4 regions of the Exiguobacterium sp. UBA3968 genome follow, and region 2 is predicted to be linked to each of the others. Evidence: riboswitches for the same ligand, from Rfam matches in the RefSeq annotation. Region 2 holds a riboswitch; each other region holds the start of a gene.
What was found. Region 2 has a riboswitch for thiamine pyrophosphate ahead of B3S86_RS06285 (ECF transporter S component). Riboswitches for the same ligand answer to the same signal wherever they lie in the genome.

Region 1 (5,094 bases), 600 kb from region 2:
AAAAGTGATTCCTCTTCAAGGGGAGTCATTTTTTTTGTTCAAATCGGAATGCACAAAAACATTATTAAAACTTATTTGCTAATGTAATCGTTTTCAAATAAAATATTGTTTTAAAACAAGCACCTTGCTATACTGTCCGTATTGAAAAGAATTCCAGTCGTGGTTTGACTAGAGGAGGATGTACATCATGAAAAGGATCGGGCAATTCACGTTAACAGCAGGACTCGCAGCAGTACTCGTTTCAAGTAGTTTGCCTGTCATGGCAGAGGCAGGATCTTCAGCAGATCGGATCAGTCAAAAAATCGACACGATGACGCTCGAACAAAAAATTGGACAGATGATCATGCCGGACTTCCGGCAGTGGAATGGCAGTAACCATACGTCGCTTGCTCCGGAAGTCGCGAACATCATCGACCGCTATGATTTAGGTGGCGTCATTTTGTTTGCTGAGAACGTTAGTGAAACCGAACAGACGACAAAACTCGTTCATGATCTGCAAGAAGTGGTCAAACAAGATGACAGCAACGATATTCCGCTCTTCGTCACGATCGACCAAGAAGGTGGCATCGTCACTCGGCTCGGAACAGGAACGAACTTACCCGGCAATATGGCGTTAGGTGCGACCCGTAGTAGCGCGTATGCCAATGATGCCGGTCATATCATCGGTTCTGAACTGCATGCGCTTGGCATCAATGTCAACTTCGGTCCGGTTCTTGACGTCAACAGTAACCCTGGAAATCCCGTCATCGGTGTTCGCTCGTTCTCAAGTGACCCGGAGCTCGTCGGAACGCTCGGTTCCGCTTTGATGAAGGGTATTCAAACTGAAGGCGTCGCAGCGACCGCGAAACACTTCCCGGGTCACGGCGATACCGCGACCGATTCCCATTATGGCTTGCCGGTTGTCAACCGGTCCCTGGAGGAGCTGGAACAAGTCGAGCTCGTCCCGTTCAAGCGAGCCATCGCCGAAGACATCGATATGATCATGACAGGACACATCGGAATGCCGCAAATCGAGTCTGAAGTCGTCACGTCAAAAAACGGCACTTTCCCTTTACCTGCGACATTGTCGGATGACGTCATCACGGGCGTACTGCGCGAAAAACTCGGCTACGATGGCATCGTCATCACGGATGCTTTGAATATGCAGGCGATCGCCGACAATTTTACGGAATCAGAAGCCGTTCTGAAAACATTTGACGCCGGTGTCGACATCGCGCTCATGCCGACGATTCTTCGTTCCGAGCAGGATGTCACAAAACTCGACCAGATTTTTAAGGACGTGATTGCGGCAGTCAAAGACGGACGTCTGTCAGAGGAACGGATTGATCAATCGGTCGAGCGGATCCTGACGCTGAAGGCAGAACGCGGAATATGGAATGGCACGACGGATACGACATCCTTAGCAGATAAACTCGCGCAAGCGAACCAAATCGTCGGTAGTCCCGAACATAAAGCAAAAGAACGCGCGATGACGGAAGCCGCGGTCACACTCGTGAAAAATGATCAGCGGACGTTACCCTTCAAGCCGAAAAAGAATGCAAACGTTCTTGTGATCGCCCCTGCGACGGATCAAACGGACAGCATGAAAAAGACGATTGCTTCCCTGCCTAAGAACCGGAACTGGCACGTAACGACAGCGAATTACTCGGCTACTACGCTACCGCTCGACCAAAACCCGACACTACGGGCACAACTCGATGCAGCAGATTACATCATCGTCGGTTCAAACGTCAATACGAGTGCCAAACTACTGCCTACTGCACCAGAACAAGCGATTCCGGCTTCAATCTTCCGGTATGCGAAACAAACAGATATACCATCCGTCTTGCTTAGCCTCCGCAATCCATACGATGTCGCCGTTCAACCGGACGCACCGGCACACGTCCTCGTCTATGGTTTTAAAGGGGATCCGAACGGACCGGACTCCGAAGCAGGCAATCTGAAATCAGCGGGACCAAATCTTCCTGCCGGTATTCGAGCCATCTTCGGAACGCTCAAACCGCAAGGCACCTTACCAGTTGATGTGCCGGTCTTTCAGAACGGTATCTTTACCGATCAACTGCATCTCGAATTCGGTGACGGCTTTAAAAATTGGAAAAAATGAGAACATGATACACCAAAAGACCGAGACTCCTTTAAAGGATGCCTCGGTCTTTTAATAATTGATATGAAGATTCAGTTTCTGCTTTCGCACGCTCGTAGACACGATGAAGTGAATAAGTCAACGAAGCATAGAGGACGACGACCAGGACAGTTGCGATAGTTCTCCCCGTTGTAAAACCAAACTGAAGCAACACCTGAAAATTCTGAATCGTAGCATATGTGCCGTACACCGCCATCAATATGGGAATGATGTACCCAACAAATCTCACTTTCACTTTTCCGAGCACCTGTTGCACGACATATGCCGCGAGGATCACGAGTGCGATGACTATGATTTCCATTCCAATCCCTACTTTCACTAGATGGTATTCCTAATTCTACCATCTACTGGTTTAAGAAGATACCGGGCGAGCTGGAATCGTTTCGTAGACCGACGTGAACGTCTCTTCCGTCCACCCCATGTGCCAGAAGAGTAACTCATAGTAACAACTAGTCACGAAATGCCGTTTCATCCGCTCTCGTTCAGTCGGACTTGCTTGTTCCGCCAACGCATCAAGCCGTGCAATCTGTTCAAAGACGACCTTTTCGAACCATTCCGAACTATATGTGTCGATCCATTGCTGATAGATTTTTTCATCCGGTGTACACGTCAATAATTGTTGTCCAACTTCATAATACAACCAGTAACATGGCAAGATAGCAGCAATTGTCTCACCAAGCGTCCCTTCACTCGCATGATGCATGTGTGAGACGTAAGCATATGCCGTTGGTGCCGGTTCAAATGCTTCAAGGTCTGCTTCCGTGATACCGAGCGGCTCGAAAAATGATTGATGCAAGCTCAGTTCTGCCTCATATGTCGAAGTCGCGTGCTCGGCAAGTGTCGCGATCGTCGCAAAGTCATCTGCTTTTGACGCTGCCTTCGCTTGAATCTTCGCAAAGTGTTTTAAGTAATACGCATCCTGCATGACATAATGTCGAAATTTCGAGAGCGGTAACGTTCCCTCGCCGATTCCTTGAACGAATGGGTGCGTAAAACTACTGTCCCAATACGCTTGTGCTGCTTGTTTGATTTCTTGTGTGAATGTCATGATCTCATCCTCCTTGTTTTTATGAAACGAAAAAACACCACCCCGAAACACACGGGCATGGCGCAAGAAGAACAAGACTTGACGCCACTTCCCTCCGTAAGTACGAACTTAATCAGGTTCAAAGGGTCCGAACGTCTTCGTTCGTCTCAGTCGGCCTACCGACTCCCCTAGTGGTCATTATTCGATTCAAATCCACTATAGCATGCTGAAAATGGAAGTCAAGTTGTCCTCTTTTCGCTATACTATGGAGTGTCAGAAGGCGGATATCGTCTCCATCTACAGACCGATTCCGAACTTCTTTCGTTCTCGTACACTAATTTTAGTACCTGATACTATAATTCATTCTGTTACTTACAATTGGAGGATTTCATTATGCATACACCAACAAAAATCATGGCGTCAGCCGTTATCGCTTCTGCTTTATTACTTCCGACAGCCGCATCCGCCGAGCAGGTCGTCGATAAGACGATCGTCACTCTCGGTGAGTCACTCGGCGCAAAAGATAAGGCTTGGGTGCTTTCACGTCTCAATGCACCGGAAGGTATCACACCGATCATCGCAACCTCTGCAGACGAAGAAAAATACCTCGGGAAAAACATCCCCCAGTCACAAAAGGGCGGCAACATGTATTCATCCGCTAAGATCGAATTGACGGAAAAAGGTGACGGACTTTCCGTTGCGACGGAAAACATCACGTGGGTGACGAAGGATATGTATCTCAACGCTCTCGTCACGGCAGGTGTCAAAGATGCCGACATCACGATCACTTCTCCTTATAAAGTGACTGGAACATCGGCACTGACAGGAATCATGAAAGCCTATGATCAAACTTCGGCTGAGACCGGAATCAAGCTGAGTGACGAACGGAAAGATTTAGCACAGCAAGAATTATCGGTCACATCAGACGTCGGGAAGACAGTCGGGACAGATAAAGTCGCTGATTTGATGAATGAGATCAAGGCCGAAATCGCGAATCAAAAACCGGAAACAAAAGTCGAGATCGAAAACCTGATCGTCCAAGTCATTCAAAACAACAACATCCAACTGTCTGATGCACAGATGGATCGGTTGACGAATCTATTCAATCAAATGGAGCAAGCGAACATCAACTGGGGGCAAATCGAGAGTGGACTGAAAAATGCTGGTCAAGACATCCATGCGTTTGCAACGTCCGAGGAGACAAAAGGATTCTTCGCTAAATTATTTGATGGTCTGAGTGACTTCTTCAGCTCGATTGCTGGTGTGTTCAAATAATTCAGACTTCCGCAATTAACAAGATAATGGTAAACTGGTTGTATCTGAAACGAAAGGTGGTGTGAAATGATGGACTTTGCTGCGTGCAAACATTGGTTAATGGAACAATTGTATCTGTTGCGCGCGATTTTTCATGGAATGGCGTTCTAAGGCACCCGTCTGCCCTTTTTAGAACTTCATGATTGAAAAATACAGCAAAGCGCATCTTTCACACACTAGGGAGAGTGCTATTTGCGCTCTCCCTTTTTTTAATGCGCGCGAAAGGATCAACTTATTATGATGATTTGCGACATTCAACATCTGACAAAACAATTCGGAGGCGAAACGATTTTAACGGACGTTTCCCTCTTCTTAAACGAACACGATCGTGTCGGTCTGATTGGACGAAATGGGAGTGGTAAAACGACATTACTCCGCTTACTTGCTCGCCTTGACCAACCGGACGGTGGCGTCATCTATCAAAAGAACGGTTTGACGATTGGCTACTTGGAACAACTTCCCACTTATGCCGAGACAATGACCGGACTCGACGTCCTTTGGACGGCGTTTGAAGAGATCCTCGCAATCCGTTCTCGGATGCAACAGTTGGAGCTTTTGATGGCGACAGCGCCAGATGATCTGGATGCACTACTCGTTCGATATGCGGAAG
Region 2 (5,094 bases):
TCAACGCTTGATTGATCACGCGGCACGTGCCGGCAAGTCCTTTGATGTCCATACGCTTCCCCCCGGTCACCCGATCGACTTGAAGCAACTCGCTCATCAATTGAGGCAAACGGCATACAACTGGATCTGGTTGACGCATTGTGAGACGTCAACGGGTGTTCTCTATGATCTTGATGCAGTAAAAGTGCTGTTAGATCAACGAACCGCACTCGTCGTCGATGCGATCAGCGCTGTTGGAACCGGACATTTCTCATACGATGGCTGCACTTTCGTCACGACTGTTTCCGGGAAAGCGATTGGTGGTTTACCGGGTCTTGCGTTCATTGGTCACGCAGATCGCGTCCTACCTTCTCTCTGTATTCCCCGTTATCTGGATTTAGGACTCTATGCGGAAGGGGTTGCCTTTTCCGGCTCGTCGAACCTGTTGCTTGCCTGTCAGGCAGCGCTTGATGCCCTCGATCTTAATCAAGCAGCAATCAAGATGACCTATCTCGAACAAGCCGTCCGCGCAACTGGATTCCAACTCCTCGCACAACAAGAAGCACAAGCGCCGGGAATACTGACGATCGTTCATCCGTCCGCAACTGATTTAGGCGACGCTCTGCGCATTCAGGGGTATCACGTCCAGTACGAAAGCGACTATCTCGTTTACAATCAGTGGCTGCAAATTTCGACGATGGGACAGACGACGATGCGGCAAATTGAACGCCTCGTTCGTGTTTTAGTTCGTGAAAATCAACGAATCATCATAAAGAATGAAAAAAACGAAAGACCTCTCAACCCCTGATTTCAAGCGGTTTGGAGGTCTTTCGACTTCAAAAAGATAAAAAAAGAGGTTTATGGATTTAAAACATAGGGGTATAAACTCATTAGCACCGCATCAAACCGGTGACTTACTCACACATGTTTCTCAATATCAGCGTAATGACCTGGGAGAGAAATGCAAAGTCACGAAAGCGTCAGATTCATGAGAGTCTGAAACCGATTGTCTTAGCATGATTCATATTGTTCAGGATTCGTCCTGCTCCTACATTCATTACCTTTTGAGGGCTATACCAAATTCAAGGGGGAAATGAACATGTCAGTTAATTTAACAGCCGAAAAACGCGAGGTACGTCCACGCTCACTCCGTAAACAATTGCGTCATGAAGGAAAAGCTCTTGGCGTCGTGTATGGTTACAAAGTGGAAAGTACACCAATCGCATTTGAAGAAAAAGAATTGCTTAAAATCGTCCGAGAAAACGGTGAAAACGTCTTGATTTCACTCAAACTCGACGGCAAAAATATTAACGTCTTGATCAATTGCCGTGATATGGATGTCTTCACACCAACAGTCGATCACGTTGAATTCATCGCCGTGAAAATGGATGAAGAAACAGAAGTCGAAGCAGACGTTGTACTCGTTGGCGAAGCAGCCGGTGCAAAAGTTGGTGGCTTCCTATCACAAACACTCTTTAAAGTAACAGTCGCCGCTACACCAGATAAATTACCAGAGAACGTCGAAGTCGACGTCACGAACCTCGAAATCGGCGATTCGATTTCTGTAGCCGATCTTCCAGAACAAAAAGATTTCCGCATCGTTACAGAAGGCGATATTCAAGTCGCAGCTGTCGTCGAATCGACACTCGAGCAGGATCTTGAAGAAATCGAGGAAGCAGAGGCACAAGCAGAAGCTGGCGAAGACAACGAAGCGGAAGCAACAGAAGCGTCTTCAGAAGAAACAGCTGAAGAGAACGAAGACAATAAATAAGTCGTTTAACGATACGCCCTTTGCGGCGTATCGTTTTTTTGTGTCTTGACAACAGACGCTGGATTGCCTAAAGTGAACAGCGTATCACCTATTACCATATCCACTAGGGGAGCCCAATTGGCTGAGACGATTCACTTCGGACCCTTCGAACCTGATCTAGTTCATACTAGCGTAGGAAAGTGGAGCGATCACATCCAATGACTCCTGCTGCGCGCAGTTTTTCTGAGGACCGCTCTCTTTTTTACGGAGGGCGGTCTTTTTTGGCGTCTCCCCCATTCAAAGGAGGACGTATCTAATGCAACACTGGAAAATGAAAGAAATCATGGTCATGATGATGCTCGCCGTCGCTTGCGGCGTCATCTATCTTGGTTGGTCAACACTCTGGTTGCCGATCTCAGCGATCTTCGGTCCTGTCGGTGCCAACTGGATGTTTGGCATTTGGATCATTGCGAGTCCGCTCGTCGCAGCAATCATTCAAAAGCCAGGTGCCGCTTTAATTGCGGAAGTCGTCGCGGCAGCCGTCGAACTGTTCACGGGAAGTCATTTTGGTTTATCCGCTCTTCTGATCGGAGTCTGCCAAGGACTTGGTGCGGAACTCGTCTTCGCGATGACGCGTTACCGTCGTTATGACACATGGACCTTGATGTTATCGGGTGTCGGAGCCGCGATTGGTAGCATCGTTTATAGTCTAATCGCGAACGGATTCGGTTACTACACAACGACGACGTTGCTTGCGACAACTGGCTTACAATTGATCAGCGGCGCATTACTCGGTGGCTTGCTTGCAGCCATTCTCGTCCGTCGCCTTGTTGCGACTGGTGTCTTGAACGGGTTTGCGGCAGGACGTACGAAACGAGAAATCGCATGATTACTGTCGACGACCTCAGCATCCGCTATCCCGGTCAGATGAAATCGGTGCTCAATCATGTATCGCTGACGATTGAGCAAGGGACGACCCTTCTGCTCGGACGAAGTGGGAGTGGCAAGACGACATTACTTCATGCCCTTGCCGGACTGACACCGGAAACGATTGAAGTCGAACAGACTGGTACCGTTACCCGGTCCGGTTCGGTCGGAATCTTGTTTCAAAATCCAGAAGAACAGTTCTGCATGGAGACGATCGGACGCGAAATCGCTTTTAGTTTAGAAAATCGCTCGATTCCGCGCGTGGAGATGGATGAACGAATTGAACGCTTACTCGCACTCGTCGGTCTCCCCCTCCCCTTCTCGACACCGATCGCGAGTCTATCCGGTGGAATGAAACAGCGTCTCGCGCTCGCAGCGGTCCTAGCACTTGAGCCGACGATCTTATTACTCGATGAACCAACGGCTCAGATTGATCCAATCGGACAACATGAGCTGATGGCGTTGATTTTTCGGATTCAAAAAGAACACGATTTAACGATCGTCTTGATCGAACACCAACTCGATGTCTGTTTGTCGTACGTCGACCAGGTCGTCTTGCTTGAGGACGGATCGATTACTGCGACAGCAGATCCACGGGATCTGTTCCCCCAGGATTACAAAGAGCTTCAAACGAAAGGTATTGCCGTTCCCTCTTTGTATCCGTATACGTTAGAGACATTACCCATAGATGGACCGCAAGCGGCGCGACTTCATGTGCCTTCCCCCGACGCTACAGCTGGTCGCTCTTTGTTACACGTCGCTGCATTATCGACGAAAGCACCATATCCGCTGACCGATGCGACATTTTCCCTGCAGACAGGAGAATGGGTGATGCTGCTTGGGGCAAATGGATCCGGGAAAAGTACATTGCTTGCGACACTCGGGCGGTTGCTTCCCAATCGTGGAACGTATCAGCTCCAGGGACGTCCGGTTCATCGTTACTCCCGGCGTCGCTTTTATGAGCACGTTGGCTATGTCTTTCAACAACCGGATCTGCAGTTTCTTAAGCTGACGGTCGAAGCGGAAATCGACTGGAGCCACCGGGCAGCGACGAACGTTAAGCGCGCGGCGTTGCTCGAACGGCTGGAACTGACATCTGTCAAACAGCAGTCACCACTTGCTCTTAGTACGGGGCAACAACGACGGCTCAGCGTCGCAACGATGCTCGGACAAACGAAAGACTTATTGTTGCTCGATGAACCGACCTTCGGACAAGATGGATTGACGACACGACGCTTAATGGAACAGTTACAGATGGAACAACAGAACGGTACGACACTCGTCATGGCGACGCATGATATGGAGCTCGTCGCCCGGTATGCGGATCGTGTCCTCGTCATGGAGCAAGGACGGATTGCTTTTGACGGTCGCCCAAGCGAGTTATTCGCTGACGTTCCATTACTCGAGCGCTGTCAGCTACAACGTCCACTTTCGTACCAATTCCAGGAGGTGAAACGTGATGCAAACGAACTTGTCCCCGTTCGCTAAACTCAATCCCGTCATTAAGGGAGGCGGATTGTTTTTGATCATGTTTGCCTTGATTGCAACGAATGACTGGGTCAAAACGTTAGTATTTCTGAGTTTTGCTATCGCAATGCTACTCCTCTCCGGATGGGGTCCTTTTGATTTCTTGAAGCGACTTGCGCCGTATAGTCTATTATTCTTATTGACGTTCTGGATGATGGCGGCTTTCGGCAAAGGAACGAATACTCTTTGGTCGTTTGGTTGGTTTCATGTCACGTCGGAAAGCGTCGCGCACGGCTGGTTACTTGCCTTGCGGATGGCCACGTTCGTCTGCTTGAGCCTCGCTTTCGTCACGACGACCGACGCGACCCGTTTCGTAATGAGCTTGATCCATCAGGCGAAGTTATCACCCCGCTTTGCTTACGGATTCCTTGCCGGGATTCGCTTTCTGCCGCAACTGGTCGAAGAAGTCCGCGTTTTGCGGCAAGTCCGGATGATTCGCAATGTGCACAGTCGCTTTCCTGGTGATGGATTTCTTTCAATTGGCTTACCGCTCTTCTCACGATCGATCCAGCGGGCAGAACGGATGGCGATTGCTCTCGAAGCCCGTCACTTTTCAGCAGAGCGAACGTATTACGAGGTACCGGTCGTTCAGCGTCAGGATATTATTTATCTCGTGATCATCCTCCTATTCATCAGTCTTGTCTTTTGGCTATGATTACCGCCACCCGTATCCGGGTACACTCTAGCAAGACAGATTGAAGGAGAACGACATGAAACGTATCCTCTTGATTGGTGCAGGTCACGCTCACCTGCATTGCATTACACACGGACCAACAGAAGACGTCGAGTGGCTGGTCCTGAACGCCTCGACGTACCAATATTACTCGGGCATGTACTCTGGACTTGCTGACGGAACATACGACATGGATGAGATGCGTATTGACGTCGCCGCCTTATGTCGTGCCTATGAT
Region 3 (5,094 bases), 250 kb from region 2:
ACTACATGGAAGTGTACGAACAGTTCCGAGCTGAAGAAAAAGTCGGTCCAATGGTCCAATTCGAAAACATTTATGATTGGTTATCCGATTATAAATTATTGAGCATTCCGACAACCCGTTTTCGGAACAAGCCGATCGTCAAAGAATCGGCGCGTGAAATCGAAGGGTTGAAAAGCGTTGAGAAAAAAGGCAGTGATGCCGTTCGCTATTATGATGAAGAGGGTGAATACGTCCTCTATCGTAAATTCTATCCGGAGACGCAAGTCGTCGAATTCGAAGATTTCATGACGAAAGCATCGCCTAAAAAGGTCGAGCGCTGGGAATACAACGTCTACGGTCAATTGCACCGCAAGACGATCTACTCACCCGTCCATCACGGGAAAATGATGGAGGAGTTGTATGATTCAGAAGGTGCTGTCTATTGTAAGAAGTTCTACAATGAAATGGCACGTCCAAAACTCGTCTTGATTCAATTATATCGAAACGGCAGAATGTACAAAGCGTTCAAAAAAGAGAAGGATTTGTTTGAGTACTACTTCAACCGTTTATTTAAAGATGGCGATGTTTTGTTCGTCGATGCTCGTTTGCTCGATCGCTCGATTCTCAACATCAAAGCAGCCGTCAAACGGGTCATGGTCATCCATAACTCGCATCTAGACGGATCAAACGTCAAAGGATCGTACGCGACGATGTTCTCAGAGTCCGATAAAGTGACACGTTTCATCAGTCTGACGAATCATCAAAAAGAAGACATCTTAGAACGGTATAATATCCCGGAAGAGAAAATCTCAATCATTCCGCACTTCATCGTTCCAGAACAAGCGCAACGACGTGACCAGGTCAAAGATCAATTCTGTTTCATTGGTCGATTCGGTCTGCAAAAACAGATGGATCATTTAATCAAGAGTTATGCACTTTTCAAACAGTCAGGTCACACGACGAAACTCGTCCTTTACGGCATGGATGAACAAGGGCAACTCGCGATGATGGAACGCTTGATCGAGGAGCTCGGTTTACAGGACGATATCGAAATCCACGGTTTTACGTCGAATCCGGCAGAAGTTTTCCGTGAATCGAAAGCCTCGTTGTTAACGAGTGAATTTGAAGGATTCGGGTTGACGGTCATGGAAAGTATCAATGTCGGCTGTCCGGTCATCTCCTATGATGTGAAATACGGACCACGTGAAATCATCGCCCATGGCGAAAACGGATATCTCGTTCCAGCCAATGACATGGAAGCCTTCGCACAAGCGATGGTACAACTCGTCGAACAACCACTTGAGCGGGTCGAGACGAAGCCATCCCTGTACCTTGAGACGGCTGTAAAGAATTATGGACGATTACTAGAAGAATTGAACAACTAAATCTACTACTTGAACGATGAAGAGGATGAACGATATGAAAAAGATCACAAAAGCCATTATTCCAGCAGCAGGACTCGGAACACGTTTCTTGCCTGCGACAAAAGCAATGCCAAAAGAAATGTTACCGATACTTGATAAACCAACGATTCAGTATATCGTCGAAGAAGCCGCAAAAGCCGGCATCGAAGATATCATCATCGTCACGGGTAAACATAAACGAGCCATCGAAGATCATTTCGATAACCAAAAAGAACTCGAAATTACGCTCGAAAATTCCGGTAAAACTGAATTGCTCGAGAAAGTTCAATTCTCAACGAACCTTGCGAACATCTTCTATGTCCGCCAAAAAGAGCAAAAAGGTCTCGGACATGCCATTTTGACAGCGAAACAATTCATCGGGAATGAACCGTTTGCAGTCTTACTCGGGGACGATATCGTCGAGTCAGACAATCCGGCAATCAAACAATTGATGGACGTTTACGAACAGACGGAAAAATCGGTCATCGGTGTACAAGAAGTCCGTCCCGAAGATACGCATCGTTATGGCATCATTGATCCGGTCTCACAAGACGGACGACTGTATGATGTAAAACAATTCGTCGAAAAACCGGCACACGGGACAGCACCATCAAATCTTGCGATCATGGGACGTTATGTGCTGACACCGGATATCTTTGATTACCTTGCGAATCAAGGAGAAGGGGCAGGCGGCGAAATTCAATTGACGGATGCGATTGAACGCTTGAATGCGGATAGCCAAGTCTTTGCGTATGATTTCGAAGGCAACCGCTATGACGTCGGGGAGAAACTCGGCTTCGTCAAGACGACGATTGAGTATGCCTTGAAAGATGCAGAGATGCGTGACGAGCTGAAAGCTTTTATCAAGACACTAGACATTTAACATGATGGACCACTCTGACATGATTCAGAGTGGTTTTTTTGTAATTCATGAAACCAATCCGTCTAGTCAAAACGTAGAAAAAAAGAGAAGAGAGGTGCTACATATGTTAACGTGGCTCGGTGTGAAGGCTGATAAAAAAGCAGAATGACAATTTTTCACAGGTGTCGAAAAGAAAACAATCTTCCTGATCTTGCTTCTATCGCTTGTGATCTTGAAGGGTGTGAAGTGGGGAATGACAGCAATTATCCCAACGGCATTTTTCAGTGATCCGATCGTTTCCGTGTTACCAGGCGTGCTTGGCGTCCTAACAGCAGTCGTTTTCGTGCTTTTGGTAGAGCGCTCCCTACAGGATAAGTCGAGTGAAAAGTAAGAGATACACGAAGGACCACCTGAAGTTAGTCGATTCAGACTGAAGACAAAGTTCAATTTTTCTCAAATAGAGTGCGTATACTTTAAGACGAAAAAAATTAAATATAAACTGAAGAGAGAAGACGACATACTTACTATTTAATGGCCCCCATAAGATGATTACGCAAGATAAGCTTTATACATTGCAAATATTAATGATTCGGACTACTAGATCACGTAATTGATCAGAAATATCGAATCGCTCGTATATTAAGACATCATTAAAGAAAGAAAAAATGATAATTAGTATTGCCTAGTATAAGATATGACCGTAACAAAGTAATCCGAATCAGATAATAATCCTATTTTTACGCTCGATCTTTAAAGAAATACTATTAACGAAATCGCTTTCATCATCATTGACAGGTGTTCACAAGACTACTAAAGTAAAGGTAACTTAAATAGAATCACTAGGGGTGTTATTAAACTGAGATGAGTAGCTACTCAAACCCTTTGAACCTGAACTAGGTCGTACTAGCGTAGGAAAGTGTAAACTCTGATGAACAAGCGGAGACGATGATGTCGCTCTTTGCTATGTGTTTATTTAGACGTGCGCAACTTTCCTTTTGGAGAGTTGCGTTTTTTGTTTACTACTTCGCTATTTAAGTTGCAAAAATGGATGAGGGAGTGGACAAGAATGAGCAGAACAGTATTAGTGACAGGAAGTAGCCGAGGACTTGGGGCGACGATTGCAAGGGTCTTAGTGAACAATGGATTTAAAGTGGTGATTAATTACTATAAAAGCAAAGAGGCGGCAGAAAAGCTTGTGAGCGAACTAGGAGCAGAGAATGCACTTGCCTTGTATGCCGATGTTACGAAGCGGGAAGATGTTGAGAGCATGATGCAATCCGCAACAGCACATTACGGTCAAATCGATGTTGTCGTCAATAATGCATTAGTAGATTTTAAATTTGATCCGGTTGCTCAAAAATCGTTCATCGATTTAGAGTGGGAAGATTATCAAAAGCAAATGGATGGAACGCTAAAAGCTGCTTTTCACACCATCCAAAGTGTTTTACCACAATTTATGGAACGAAAGAGCGGTAGTATCATCAGCATTGGAACAAACCTCTATCAAAACCCCGTCGTTCCTTATCATGAATACACAACAGCAAAAGCAGGTCTGATTGGTTTCACACGTAACCTGGCCGCAGAACTAGGTCAATACGGTATAAACGTGAATGTCGTCTCCGGTGGGTTATTGAAAGTCACAGATGCGAGTGCTGTGACAACCCCTGAAGTATTTAATCTTATTGCCCAATCGACCCCGTTGAAAAAAGTGACGAGCCCAGAAGAAGTGGCTCAACTGGTTGCCTTTTTGGCATCAGAAGCAGCATCTGGGATTACCGGTCAAAACGTAACAGTCGATGGTGGGTTAACGATGAATTAAAGCGGGCGTTTTAAAAATTCTCAGCTTGTAAGAGAAGGGATTCGTGAACAGAAGATGACGAACAGAAATCAGTTAAATATCGGCGTTTTGTTATATGGATGTGGTCATCATCAAGCCGCATGGTTAATGCCTGATTCTGCAATTGAAGAAATCGGAGAGAGCCGCTATTATCAGCGTTTGTCTCAAATAGCGGAAGCTGGATGTTTAGATGCAGTATTTTTTGCGGATAATCAATCTTTTCCGGCTACCAATGCGACGGATTTACCTGCCTTTTGGTTGGATCCATTAATTAATCTAACGGCTATTTCTCAAGTGACGGATCATATAGGATTAGTCTCTACGATATCGAGCACGTTCTCCAATCCGTATACAGTAGCAAGGCAACTTCTAAGCCTTGATCACGTAACGAAGGGGAGGGTAGGCTGGAACTTAGTGACCTCGATGACAGATTGGGAAGCACTAAACCACGGAATGTATGCACTTCCACCGAGGGAAGAGCGGTATAAAAAGGCGGACGAATTCGCTACATTGATGGAGAAGCTATTTTTATCATGGGATCAAGCGGCTTTTCTTGCGAATCGATCAGATAACCAATTGATTGATCCTGAACGTATACAAGTTATCGATCATTCTGAAGCCTATTTCAGCGTAAAAGGTCCTTTGTCTACGCCGCGTAGTCCCCAAGGAAAGCCAGTAGCGATGCAAGCGGGGGCTTCTGAAGAAGGGATTGCCCTTGCAGCCAAACATGCGGATGCCGTATATTCTGTGTCATGGAATTTTAGACAAGCCCATGCTTTTCGTGAAAAACTCCATAAGAAAATTACACAAACTGAATCACCAGATCGAAAGATTAAGATATACCCAGGCTTAGTAACGTATGTTGGTAAAACAAGAGAAGAGGCACTAGCCAAAAAAGCCGAACTAGATGAAAAATTACCGGTTGAAAATGCGTTGAAACAATTGAGTTTCTTTCTGCAACAGGACTGCTCCACATGGGATCTCGAAGCAAAGATTCCGGCCTTACCATCGAT
Region 4 (5,094 bases), on a different contig from region 2:
AATGAAAAGATCTTTGCTGTCGAAACGAAAGATCGTCAAATTAAGGCGACGGAACGAGAAATCGTTCAACTTGGAAAAGAAATCGAAAAGTATAAAGCGAAATTAAAACGCCAAGAAAAACTACTTGGGGATCGTCTTCGTGTCATGCAAGAAAATGACGGGAACTCGATTAAATGGGAAGAAGTCATTTTTGGGGCAAAAAACGTCGGTGACCTCGTTAGCCGTGTCATGGCCGGAAAATCGATTTCAAAGCAAGATGATAAAATGATCACGGATTATCAAAATACGCAAAAGCAATTAGCGGATGCACAACAAGAAGTGAAAGACAAGAAAGCACAATTGGTTGTTGAAAAGCAAGAATTGAAACGCCAACAAGCAGAACTTGAATCGCAATTAAAAGAGCGAAACAAACGCTTAAAAGAATTACGTAAGAAAAAAGAGAAATTTGAAACACAATTGATGGATGCAAAAGAAGTCCAGCAAATTCTGATTGCTCAAGAAAAAGCGATTGCAGCTGAAAAGGCAGCACGTGAACGTGAAGCACGTATCGAAAAAGAGCGTCAAGCTCAAGCAGCACGTGAAGCAAAAGCGCGAGCAGAAGCTGAAGCAGCTCAAGCAGCGGCTCAAAAAGAAGCTGAGCAACAAGCAGCTAAAGAAGCAGCGGCTCAGCAGGCAGCACAAGAGAAAGCGTCGCAAGCAGCGAAACCTTCTGGTTCGACGAAACAATCGACTCCAAAAGCATCTACACCTGCGCCAGCACCAGCTGCGCCAGCACCAGCTGCGCCAACACCGTCAGCACCTGCGACACCTAAACCGTCACCATCATCCGGTGGTCTGTTCATCCATCCAACGGTTGGGGCTGTCACGCAAGGCTATGGCTCAGCAGGTGGAGAAAACGGTTATACGTTCCATAACGGGATCGACTTTGGTGGTCCGGTTGGAACTCCAATCGTTGCAGCTGCAACAGGAACAGTCATTACAGCATCAGGTGGTGGTCCTTACGGAAACCACATCATGATTGCTCACCAATTAAACGGTAAAACGTACACAACATTGTATGCTCATATGAGCGCACTCAATGCTCACGCAGGTCAACGCGTCAGTCAAGGTGAACAAATCGGTTTACGTGGAAGTACTGGGAATTCAACTGGTCCACACTTACACTTTGAAATCCACGTCGGTGGATACAGCTATAGTGCAACTGGTCCAGCTAGCTCAGTGAACCCAATGACGATGTTTTAAACAGTAAAGAATCGTTGCTTATGCAGCGGTTCTTTTTTTGCGATTTTCAAAAAATAAATGATTATATTACAAAAAAACGTTTTCATTTGAAATGTAAATGAAATTTTTTTGAAACGATTAGGGTGCTATAATCTATTTCAGATATGAGAGAAACTTGAATACTATAATAAAATATGAAAAACATAAGTGAGGAAAACGATATATGCTAAAAAAACTAATTTCTACCATTGTTTTAGGAGCATTACTTATAACAGGAACACAACCAATTGCGGCAGCAACGATCAAAGAAAAAAAGGCTGAAAATGCCGCAGAACAACGTAAATTAGAAAAAGCAATTAAAAAACAAGAGTCGAAAATTTCGAAAGAACAACGTCAAATCAATCGAATCGATGCAGCGATCAACGAAAAGATTTTTCAGATTTCCGAAAAAAATAAACAAATCGAGAAATTGAATTTGCGAATCGATGAATTAAAAGCAGACATCGTTCGCTACGAAGAGATGTTGAAAAAACAAGAAGAACTACTCGGTGATCGTCTACGTGTCTTCCAAGAAAACGATGGAAACTCAATCAAATGGGAAGAAGTCATTTTTGGATCGAAGGATTTAGGTGATTTATTTAGTCGTGTCATGGCAGGGAAAAAAATCGCAGAGCAAGATGATAAAATGATTTCGGATTACATCGCAACCCAACAAAAGCTAGCGGAAGCAAAACAAGCGCTCGTTGAAAAAAAGGCGGAGCAGGTTGAAGAGAAGAAAACATTAATCGAACAAAAAAAAGCGTTGAAAGTTCAAATGAAAGAACGCAGTGCTACGCTTAAAAAATTACGAAAAGGTAAGACGAAGTTTACGACAGAACTTCTAGACGCGAAAGAACTACAAGCCACACTTGAAGCTCAAGAACGTGCGATTGCGGCAGCGAAGGCAGCAGCTAAAGTAGCGGCTGAAAGAGCAGCAGCCGAGAAAGCAGCAGCTGAAAAAGCCGCTAAAGCGAATGCTCAAGCAGCAAAACAAGCAGGTAAGAGTTCAGAATCACCTACTTCAGTTGCCCCACCCGTTGTTTCGAGCGGTGGGAAATTCGTTCGTCCATCTTCTGGTGGCGTATCACAAGGGTTTGGACCAGCAAGCGGTGCGAACGGCTATACGTTCCATAATGGTGTCGATTTCAGTGGTTCGGTCGGCTCACCAATCGTCGCAGCAGCAGCTGGAACGGTCATTACAGCTTCAGGTGGTGGGCCTTATGGAAATCACGTCATGATTTCTCACTTCCTTGACGGGAAAGTCTATACGACAGTCTACGCTCATATGAGTTCATTATCTGTTCATGCAGGACAAACAGTTTCTCAAGGTCAGCAAGTTGGAACACTTGGTAGTACTGGGAATTCAACAGGACCACACTTGCATTTCGAACTACATGTCGGAGGCTATCAGTACAGTGCCTCTTCTCCTCTGAATGCAGTTAATCCATTAGCATACCTATAATTCAAAACGAGCTTCGGCTCGTTTTTTTCTTGCCGCTATGCTACAGTTAAGGCGAAATGAATACTTGAGCAACTAGGGGAGCTGGAGGAATCCGGCTGAGAGGAAAACCAATCTGTTTTCGACCCTATTACCTGAACTGGATAATACCAGCGTAGGAAAGTTGAGCCGAACGGATACCGAAATGGTTGGATAACGATTTCGTATAGCGTCGACTGCTTTTTTACAGCGGTCGACGCTTTTTTTGTCGGTAACAACTCCCTTACATTGCTCGATGGAAAGGTGAGAAAAATATGAAACATGTATTGACGATTGCGGGATCTGACTCCGGTGGTGGAGCTGGAATTCAGGCAGATTTAAAGACATTTTCGGCATTGGGCGTTTATGGGATGAGTGTTTTGACGGCGGTAACGGCTCAAAATACACTGGGCGTTCAAGCAGTAGAAGAGTTATCATCGGAAATCGTTGATGCCCAATTAGCTTCAATCTTTTCAGATATTCGTGTGGATGCTATCAAAATCGGTATGGTCTCGAATGCACAAACGATTCACGTCATTGCAACACATCTTCGCAAACAGACAGTTCCGATCATACTAGACCCTGTCATGGTCGCAAAAGGCGGGCATGCCCTATTGCGGACGGAGGCAGAGGAAGCACTAATCGCGGAGTTACTGCCACTTGCGACACTCGTCACACCAAATTTACCGGAAGCAGAGCGCTTAACAGGGCAGTCAGTTACTAATCTAGAGGAGATGCGACTGGCGATGCATCAGTTGGCTATGAAGACTGGAGCCGTCTTGCTAAAAGGTGGACATCTACCGGGAGCTGCCACGGATTTATTATGGGACGGGCGAGAGGAATATCGTTTCACATCAGATCGGTTAGATAATCAACATACTCACGGAACAGGCTGTACCTTATCTGCAGCGATTGCGGCACGGATGGCACTTGGAGAAGCTTTACCGGACAGTGTACGTCAGGCCAAGAAGTATGTTACAGAGGCGATTCGTCATGGATTTGCTCTCGGACAAGGGATTGGACCGACACATCATTTTCATTCACTTTGGAGGGATACACATGTTTACGACCATTCTTAAACACAAACCACTCATTCATCATTTGACGAACACAGTCACGATCAATGATTGCGCCAATGTCACACTCGCCGTTGGCGCATCTCCAGTCATGGCGGAGGATATTCGCGAAGTGGAAGAGATGGTTCGACTTGCGCAAGCTCTTGTCTTGAACATTGGAACAATTGATGCAGACATGCAAGCAGCTCAACGACTCGCCGCAAGCGAAGCGAGACGCTTGAACGTTCCGATCATCCTTGATCCAGTTGGAGCGGGAGCTACATCATTGCGTACGTCCTTTTCAAAAGAATTGAGTAGACTCGGATGTACGGTCGTTAAAGGAAATGCTTCAGAAATCAAGACATTGCTTGGGGAGAATGGACGAACAAAAGGAGTCGATGCTGCTAGTGATGAGATCATGGATCGAGAAATCATTCGTGCATTCGCTCGTAAACAAAAGTCCGTCATTGTCGTCACAGGTCCAATCGACTACATCACGGATGGCATGCGCGAAGTGGAACTACAAGTAGGTACGCCGCGTCTCGGAGACGTCACAGGTACGGGGTGTATGACAGCTTCTTTGATTGCGAGTTTTCTTGGTGCAGGATATTCTGCGTTTGAGGCAGCAGTCCACGGAACATTTATCATGGGAAAAGCAGGAGAACAGGCAGCATCAGAAAAAGGTCTAGGTAATTTCAAACGAGAGTTGTTCAATGCAATCAGTCTGATGACGGAGCAAGATTTGATGGAGGTGGTAGAACATGTCAATTGATTATTCCATTTATGCGGTGACAGATCGTCGATATCATCCGGGAGTCGCAATCGAAACGGTCGTTGAAGAAGCGATTTTAGGTGGTGCAACGATTATACAATTACGGGAAAAAACAGCGCAGGGAAAGGAATTCTTCGAACAGGCAGTCCGGTTAAAGAGATTGACGGATCGTCATGATGTTCCTTTGATTATCAATGACCGAATTGATATTGCGTTACTTGTCGGAGCTGGTTTGCATATCGGACAAGAAGATATTCCTCTAACCGCAGCGCGACGTCTCTTACCGAACACTGTGATCGGCGTATCGGTAGCAACCGTCGCGCAAGCGATTGAAGCAGAACGAGATGGAGCATCTTATTTAGGTGTAGGTTCTCTATTTGCGACGTCATCGAAAGCAGACGCCGACTCGATGTCACACACGATGCTTCAAGCGATTCGCGAAGCCGTGCGCTTACCTTTAATCGGCATTGGTGGAATTACGGCAACGAATGTCGCTTCTCTTCCTATCCCATTAGAAGGATATGCGGTCA

Region 1: another riboswitch for thiamine pyrophosphate. It lies ahead of tenA (thiaminase II); the one in region 2 lies ahead of B3S86_RS06285 (ECF transporter S component).
Region 3: another riboswitch for thiamine pyrophosphate. It lies ahead of B3S86_RS04905 (3-oxoacyl-ACP reductase); the one in region 2 lies ahead of B3S86_RS06285 (ECF transporter S component).
Region 4: another riboswitch for thiamine pyrophosphate. It lies ahead of thiD (bifunctional hydroxymethylpyrimidine kinase/phosphomethylpyrimidine kinase); the one in region 2 lies ahead of B3S86_RS06285 (ECF transporter S component).

The regions. Positions count from the first base shown of each region.
Region 1 is NZ_DGCW01000005.1:277,578-282,671, reverse strand. It holds gene B3S86_RS03085 (glycoside hydrolase family 3 protein) at 188-2,104, shown strand; gene B3S86_RS03080 (hypothetical protein) at 2,136-2,444, opposite strand; gene tenA (thiaminase II) at 2,496-3,191, opposite strand; TPP riboswitch at 3,264-3,370, opposite strand; gene B3S86_RS03070 (DUF1002 domain-containing protein) at 3,564-4,445, shown strand; gene abc-f (ribosomal protection-like ABC-F family protein) at 4,722-5,094, shown strand, end outside.
Region 2 is NZ_DGCW01000005.1:877,135-882,228, forward strand. It holds gene B3S86_RS06275 (GNAT family N-acetyltransferase) at 1-787, shown strand, start outside; gene B3S86_RS06280 (50S ribosomal protein L25/general stress protein Ctc) at 1,079-1,750, shown strand; TPP riboswitch at 1,846-1,945, shown strand; gene B3S86_RS06285 (ECF transporter S component) at 2,046-2,618, shown strand; gene B3S86_RS06290 (ABC transporter ATP-binding protein) at 2,615-4,144, shown strand; gene B3S86_RS06295 (energy-coupling factor transporter transmembrane component T family protein) at 4,116-4,838, shown strand; gene B3S86_RS06300 (NAD(P)/FAD-dependent oxidoreductase) at 4,894-5,094, shown strand, end outside.
Region 3 is NZ_DGCW01000005.1:627,972-633,065, forward strand. It holds gene B3S86_RS04890 (glycosyltransferase) at 1-1,364, shown strand, start outside; gene galU (UTP--glucose-1-phosphate uridylyltransferase GalU) at 1,399-2,265, shown strand; gene B3S86_RS04900 (hypothetical protein) at 2,498-2,635, shown strand; TPP riboswitch at 3,076-3,176, shown strand; gene B3S86_RS04905 (3-oxoacyl-ACP reductase) at 3,311-4,063, shown strand; gene B3S86_RS04910 (LLM class flavin-dependent oxidoreductase) at 4,118-5,094, shown strand, end outside.
Region 4 is NZ_DGCW01000008.1:118,253-123,346, reverse strand. It holds gene B3S86_RS14545 (murein hydrolase activator EnvC family protein) at 1-1,242, shown strand, start outside; gene B3S86_RS14540 (murein hydrolase activator EnvC family protein) at 1,445-2,722, shown strand; TPP riboswitch at 2,787-2,897, shown strand; gene thiD (bifunctional hydroxymethylpyrimidine kinase/phosphomethylpyrimidine kinase) at 3,013-3,816, shown strand; gene thiM (hydroxyethylthiazole kinase) at 3,797-4,564, shown strand; gene thiE (thiamine phosphate synthase) at 4,554-5,094, shown strand, end outside.